One region of the Aerococcus sp. Group 1 genome, then DNA from elsewhere that is predicted to be linked to it. Evidence: predicted binding sites of a transcription regulator. Region 1 holds the regulator's gene; the other holds the start of a gene.
The links. Region 1 encodes Rex, which represses fermentation and respiration genes when NADH is low (regulators of the CRP and FNR family bind a similar motif). Its sites were predicted from a motif close to TTGTGAANTANTTCACAA; they were not measured.
Positions count from the first base shown of each region.

Region 2: pdhA (pyruvate dehydrogenase (acetyl-transferring) E1 component subunit alpha) is a predicted target of Rex. The motif match lies at 1,361-1,378, and genes of this name have one in related genera.

Region 1 covers NC_015278.1:1,846,438-1,850,329, forward strand. Annotated here, with positions in the region: gene groL (chaperonin GroEL) at 1-1,151, opposite strand, end outside; gene groES (co-chaperone GroES) at 1,232-1,501, opposite strand; gene HMPREF9243_RS08605 (redox-sensing transcriptional repressor Rex) at 1,859-2,503, opposite strand; gene HMPREF9243_RS08610 (ABC-F family ATP-binding cassette domain-containing protein) at 2,739-3,892, shown strand, end outside.
Region 2 covers NC_015278.1:1,610,859-1,614,750, reverse strand. Annotated here, with positions in the region: gene coaBC (bifunctional phosphopantothenoylcysteine decarboxylase/phosphopantothenate--cysteine ligase CoaBC) at 1-441, shown strand, start outside; gene def (peptide deformylase) at 511-1,089, opposite strand; gene pdhA (pyruvate dehydrogenase (acetyl-transferring) E1 component subunit alpha) at 1,531-2,634, shown strand; gene HMPREF9243_RS07545 (alpha-ketoacid dehydrogenase subunit beta) at 2,637-3,623, shown strand; gene HMPREF9243_RS07540 (dihydrolipoyllysine-residue acetyltransferase) at 3,676-3,892, shown strand, end outside.

The DNA of each region.
Region 1 (3,892 bases):
TCGGTCGCTGCACCCACGCGAACAACGGCAACCCCGCCAGCTAATTTAGCAAGACGTTCTTGTAATTTTTCACGGTCATAGTCAGAAGTAGTTTCTTCAATTTGTTTTCTGATATGAGCCACACGTTGTTCCAATTGTTCCTTGTTACCCTTACCTTCAACAATGGTGGTATCGTCTTTAGTAATGGTTACGCGGGCAGCTTGACCTAATTGATCAATGCTGGTGTCTTTCAATTCAAGACCTAAATCTTCAGTAATGACTGTCCCACCGGTAAGAACAGCTAAGTCTTCTAATTGTTCTTTACGACGGTCACCAAAGCCAGGCGCTTTCACAGCAACGACATTGAATGTCCCACGAATCTTGTTCAAGACTAAAGTAGGAAGCGCTTCACCTTCAACATCGTCGGCCACTAATAATAAGGATTTGCCTTGTTGTACGATTTGTTCTAATAATGGAAGGATATCTTGGATATTAGAAATCTTCTTATCAGTGAGAAGGATGTAAGGATCATCGAGAACAGCTTCCATCTTATCATTGTCGGTTACAAAGTATTGGGATAAGTAACCGCGGTCAAATTGCATCCCTTCAACAACGTCTAAGGCAGTGTCCATGGATTGTGATTCTTCAATAGTAATAACACCATCTTGGCCTACTTTTTCCATAGCGTCAGCAATTAATTGACCAACTTCTTGGTCGCCGGAAGAAATTGCCGCAACGTTAGCAATAGATTCTTTAGCATTCACTGGAACAGAAATTTCTTTCAAAGCTTCTACTGCCTTGCGGATAGCTTGATCCATCCCACGACGAATACCCACAGGATTTGCCCCTGCTGTCACGTTCTTAAAGCCTTCATGGACGAGGGCTTGAGTTAAGATGGTAGCGGTAGTTGTCCCGTCACCGGCAACATCATTGGTCTTAGAAGCGACTTCAGAAACTAATTTAGCTCCCATATTTTCAAAGTGATCTTCTAATTCAACGTCTTTAGCAATAGTCACCCCGTCATTGGTGATTAATGGAGAACCATAGCTACGTTCTAAGACAACATTACGTCCCTTAGGTCCTAAGGTTACTTTCACGGTATTAGCTAATTTATCAATACCTTCTACTAAAGATTGTCTTGCATCACTTGAATATTTAATATCTTTGGCCATTCTATCTATCTCCTATTTTAAATCTAAACATGATCGAGAATTCAATGTTTTTTTGTTGATTGTCGAAGTTCAGTCAATGATTATTCAACTACAGCAGTTAAATCTTTTTCTTTAATGATGAGGTAATCTTCCCCTTCATAGCGGATTTCACTTACTGCATATTTTTCAAAAATAACTTGGTCACCCACTTTAACTTGAGGGGTGTAGTCATCAGTAGCATCAGCAACGGCTACCACTTGACCTACTTGAGGTTTTTCTTTAGCAGCAGATGGTAAAACGATGCCAGAAGCAGTTTTTTCTTCCTCTTCTTGGACTTGAATAATCACACGTTCATTTAACGGCTTTAACATTTAAAATATCCCTCCAACTTTCTCTTACTAATTAATAACACTTTTAATGGTTTGTTAGCACTCATCAACTCCGACTGCTAACTTACAATATTTATAGTAAAACATTTCTAACTATAAATCAAGTGATTTGTTGACTTTTTTTGACCTTTTTTACTTTTATAACTTTAAAAATATAAAATGTCATTTAAAAGTATATGCCCTTAAAGTTAGGAAATTAAGTTAGATTAAACTCTTTATTCTTTGATTTTTACTATTGATGACAAGAAAAAAGCCCTCAATTAAGAGGACTTTACTAAGCGACTGACAAAAGTTAGACCTGATCTTCAAGTTAGGGCCTGCTAACTTTTGCTAGTTCGACTAACCTTTCTTTTTATTTTCACCATTTCGATTACCAATGTAGTAAATCAGGGTTTGCAGCTCATTGGCTAAATCGACGTTTTGGACATGAATATCTTCAGGAACATCTAAAACCACCGGAGTAAAGTTCAAGATGCCTTGTATACCAGCTTCTCCTAATTCACTCACGGTATCTTGAGCGACTTTTTCCGGAACGGTCATAATGGCAATCAGAATTTCCATTTCTTGAATCCGTTCCTTTAATTCACTCATTGGGTAAACCGGTACCCCACTGTGGACTGTTCCTACAATCTCAGGATTAATATCAAAGGCCGCCCCAATCCGAATATTATTGGTCCGTTTAAAGTTATAATTTAATAAGGCGTTCCCTAAATTACCCACCCCGATTAAAGCAACTGTGGTGAGGCGGTCTTGGTAGAGTTGGCGACTAAAGAAGTCCAAGAGAGCTTCAACATCATAACCATAACCACGCTTCCCTAGGGCACCAAAATGTGAGAAATCCCGACGAATAGTGGCACTATCCACTTTGATCGCCTCACTGAGTTCACTGGAAGAAATCCGTGTCTTACCCATATTCTTAAAATTATGCAAGTAACGGTAATAAAGCGGTAACCGCCTAGCCGTTGCACGTGGAATTTCCTTCATGTTTCCACTCCTTTTCACAAGATATCAAATACATTTTATCACCTAAATCATAAAATGAAAAGAACTTTGTGAAAAAATCACATAAATCTTTTCAGCTAATTTTCATTAATTTTAAAACTTTGTGAATAATACCGCCCCTTTCTAAGGGAAAGTTCACAAAGCCAAAAAATATCTGCCGATAAAATGTGATACACTAGTGAAGACAATAATAAACGATTTAGGAGGAAAGGATCCAATGATTGTACTACAAGGATCAAAACTCATGCGACGTTTTGGCTCCGATATTCTTTTCCAAGATGTCCAAATGACCATCCAAGATAATAGTCGCACTGCCTTAGTCGGGCGAAACGGTACCGGCAAATCCACCCTACTAAAAATGTTAGCGGGCATTGAGGAACCCGACCAAGGGCAAGTCACCCGGGCTAAGGGCAAGACCATTGCCTACATGGACCAACATGCTGCCATTGAGAATAGTCAACGGACAATTTATGAAGAAATGCGGTCGGTTTTTAAAGAATCCATCGCCCTCATCCACCATGCTGAGCAAGCCGCTCAAGACTTGGCCGATGCCCAGGATGAAGCATCCTACCAAGAGGCTCTCAAACGCTATGACCAATTACAAGAAGAAGTCAACCAAAGCAACGCCTATGGCTATGATTCCGAAATCCGCATGGTCCTCCACGGCTTTCAATTTCCCGAGTCAGATTACGACAAACCCATCAATCAGTTATCTGGTGGTCAACGGACTCGGCTAGCCCTGGCCAAGGTCCTCCTCGAAAAACGCGATACTCTTATCCTTGACGAACCCACCAACCACTTAGACATTGAAACCCTGACATGGCTCGAAGACTACCTGCCTTCTTATCCTGGAGCCCTATTAATCGTTAGCCACGACCGTTATTTCCTAGACCATGTCACCAACGAGACCTATGAAATGACCGGATACAGTATGGAATATTATAAGGGCAATTATTCCTTCTATCTCAAAGAAAAAGCCGTCCGCCTCGAAAGTTGGCAAAAGGCCTATGATAAACAACAAAAGAAAATCGCCAAGTTAGAAGACTATGTGGCTCGTAACCTGGTCCGGGCTTCGACCACCAAGATGGCCCAGAGTCGGCGTAAGCAACTCGAAAAGATGCCCAAAATCGAAAAGCCTAAGCAAGACGAAAAAAGTCCCCACATTCAATTCCTAACCGACAAGTCCAGTGGCAATGTGGTCCTTACTGCCGACCACTTAGGCATTGGTTACGATGATCACTTACTTTCCTATCCGATTGAAATGGATATTAGAAAACAACAAGCTATCGCAGTGGTGGGACCCAACGGCGTGGGCAAATCTACCCTCTTAAAAACCATTATCCAAGAAATTCCTGCCATCAAAGGGAAAAT
Region 2 (3,892 bases), 240 kb from region 1:
CGCCAACTCTACCAAGTCATGCATGAATTGAACGAGGCCAGTGATATCATTATCATGGCAGCGGCTGTTTCTGACTACCGGGTCGAGACGCCTAGCACCGAGAAGATCAAGAAGAATAAAGAAAATGACCAGGACCACTTACAAATTAGCCTGGTAGAAAATCCTGATATTCTCAAGAGCCTTTCCCAGGAAGGCACCTTTTTGGTTGGCTTTGCAGCGGAAACTAACCATGTGCTTGACTATGCGAAGAAGAAATTAGCCGCCAAGGGCATCGATATGATTGTGGCTAATGACGTGAGTCAACAAGCCATCGGTTTCTCTAGCGAAGATAATGCCGTTACCATCATTAGTCAAAAGGGGGCAAGATCCTTGCCTCAAGCCGATAAAATGATGATTGCTGCTGGAATCTTTGCCCAAATTGCCCAAGAATTGAATGCATAAGAAAAAGGACTTAGCTCCAAGCCAATTTAATGGCTGGATCAGCTAGGTCCTTTTTTTCTTGGTCAAGGATTAAAACTCATCACCTAAAAGATAGGTGTGTTCGCCCAAGGAATATGGATCGCTTTTATTAATTCGCTCGTAGTAGAGGTGACCGTCAAGGTGGTCGATTTCATGTTGCAAGACGATGGCAGGATAGCCTTTGAAACGTTTCTTAAAGTGATTGCCTTCCAGATCATCGTAAGTAATGGTGATGCGAGCGTAGCGGGGCACATAACCGGACACATCGTCATCGACTGAGAGGCAGCCTTCGCCTTCTCTGAGGCAAACTTTTTCTACGGAATGACTAATGATCTTTGGATTGACCATAACCCCTTCTAAAATAATCTCTTCATCGGAATCAGGATCTTCGATATTAGGAACCAAAAGGGCGATCATCTTCTCGCCGATACCTACTTGAGGGGCAGCGAGACCGACACCAGCGCGGAGACCAAGTTCAGGGCCCTTTTCTTCATCTTGACTATTATACAGGTATTCCATCATATCGTGAGCGGCTTGTTTTTGCGCTTCATTTAAGGGAAAAGTGATGGTATCTGCTTCACGGTGTAAAACTGGATTACCATCACGGGTTATGTCATCCATTAAGTACATACAGCTTATCCTCCATTAACTATCTTATATTTTAATTCATTTTCTCAAATTACAGCAAATAAGTCAAAAGGATCTCGCCGTTTTTTAAGGCCATAAATCATCGAATCAGAACAATAAATGTATCCCTCAATTAATAAAAATTTCACAAGGTAAGCGCTTTCTCAATTGGACTATAACAGTATTATAACAGTTGCAAACGCCTGTATTATTTTTAAAAATGGCTTTATATAAGTACTTTAGCCAGACTTTTAGGAAATCAATCACTACGCACATGTTAACGTTTACACAAATAAAGCAACTGTTCTAATATAGAAAGTTAGGATTTGGACCTCAATTGTTTGAATTCGCTTCCTTTCCATGATAAATTAGTGAAGTGAAGGGTGAATAAGCCAATGCCAAGGCATGGCAAAATATTTTCTTTACAGAAAGGAATGTGTACAGATGGCAAAACAACCAGTAGATTATCAAGCACAACTTGCTGGTATTGACGAACAGTTCCAAATGGTTCGTATACTAGACGAGGAAGGAAAAGTCGTTAACCCTGACATTATGCCAGATTTAACTGACGACCAACTTGTAGAAATAATGAAACGGATGGTCTTTTCAAGAACCTTACACGAACGCTCAATGGCACTTGCTCGCCAAGGACGTTTAGGCTTCTATGCGCCAACTTATGGACAAGAAGCTTCACAAATGGCTAGCTCTTATGCCTTTGAACAAGATGACTGGCTATTCCCAGGTTACCGTGATATTCCACAATTAGTGGCTAAGGGATTACCAGTAGATAAGGCTTTCCATTGGTCTCGTGGACACGTTGAAGGAAATGATTATCCAGAAGACTTCCATGCAATGCCTCCACAAATTATTATTGGGGCCCAACTTATCCAAGGTATGGGTAATGCTGTTGGTCAAAAATTAAATGGTTCTAAGAATGTTACTTACACCTATACTGGTGACGGTGGTTCAAGTCAAGGGGACTCATATGAAGCTTGGAACTATGCTGGTCGCTATAAAGCACCAATTGTTTTCTTCATTCAAAACAATGGTTTTGCGATTTCCACCCCACGTCATAAACAATCAGCAGCCAAATCCTTAGCACAAAAAGCCGTTGCAGCTGGTATGCCAGGTGTTCAAGTGGATGGTAACGATGCCTTAGCAGTTTATGCGGTAGCTAAACAAGCACGTGAATGGGCTGCAGCAGGTAACGGACCAGTCTTAATTGAAACCATTACCAACCGTCTCGGCGCTCACTCCACTTCCGGTGACGATCCTAAGATTTATCGTACCGATGAAGATATCCAAAGCTGGACCAGTCGTGAACCACTTATTCGTTTCCGTGCATACCTAGAAGAAAAAGGTCTCTGGGACGAACAAAGTGAAAGCGACTATGTCGAAAGCGTTAAAGAAGAAGTTCAAGCAGCCATCAAGAAAGCTGAAGCTGCACCTAAGCAAAAAGTTTCCGACTTCTTGAAGAACATGTTTGAAGAACCAGGACAAAACATTAAAGAACAAATTGAAAAATATGAAGCGAAGGAGAGTGAATAAGGATGGCCAAGAGAACTGGAAAAACAATGGTAGAAGCCATCACTGCAACGTTAGACCAAGAAATGGCTCGTGACGATAAAATTTTACTTTTCGGTGAAGACGTAGGTAAAAACGGTGGTGTGTTCCGTGCTTCTAAAGGTTTATTTGATAAATATGGTGAAGACCGTGTAAGTGATACGCCTCTATCTGAATCAGGTATTGGTGGTATGGCAATCGGACTTTGTCTCCAAGGTTTCCGTCCTATCATGGAAATCCAATTCTTCGCTTTCGTATTTGAAGTGATGGACTCCTTAGCTGGACAAATGTCACGTTACCGCTTCCGTTATGGAGCAACCCGTAACTTCCCAATTACCGTTCGTTCACCATTTGGTGGTGGGGTTCACACACCTGAAATGCACGCGGATTCAGTAGAAGGTCTCTTTGTCCAAACCCCAGGGATGAAAGTGGTTGTGCCATCAAGTCCTTATGAAGCTAAAGGTTTACTTGCTTCAGCAATTCGTGACAATGACCCAGTCTTATTCCTTGAACACATGAAGTTATACCGTTCATTCCGTGAAGAAGTTCCTGAAGAAGAATATACCATTCCTCTAGGTGTAGCCAATGTGGCTCGTGAAGGCTCTGACGTTACTGTGATCGCTTATGGTTACATGGTACGTGAAGCGCTTAAGGCTGCGGAAGAATTAGAAAAAGAAAATATTTCTGTTGAAGTCATTGACTTACGGACGATTTCACCAGTTGACTATGAAACCATTGGTAAATCTGTTGAAAAAACCGGCCGTGTTGTCATGGTGCAAGAAGCTCAACGTGAAGCTGGTGCAGGTAACAATGTGATCGCTGAAATTTCTCAACGTTTCATTCTTTCTCTAGAATCACCAATTGAATTCGTATCAGCTCCTGATACAGTTTACCCATTTGGTTTAGCAGAAAATGACTGGTTGCCAAATGCTGATGACATCAAAGAAGCAGTTAAGAACACAGTTAATTTCTAGAAATAAGTAATCCTATTGAATCACTTAAGCTAAGAAGGGATGATGAAAAAAGATGACATATACTTTTAATATGCCAGACGTCGGTGAAGGCATGAGCGAAGGCGAAGTTGTTAGCTGGCACGTTGCTGTCGGAGACTCCGTCCAAGAAGAAGATGTTCTTGTTGAAATCCAAAATGATAAATCTGTTGAAGAAATCGCTTCACCTGTAAGCGGTAAAATTGAAAAATTATACGTTGAGGAAGGTGACGTAGCTATCGTTGGGGAACCTT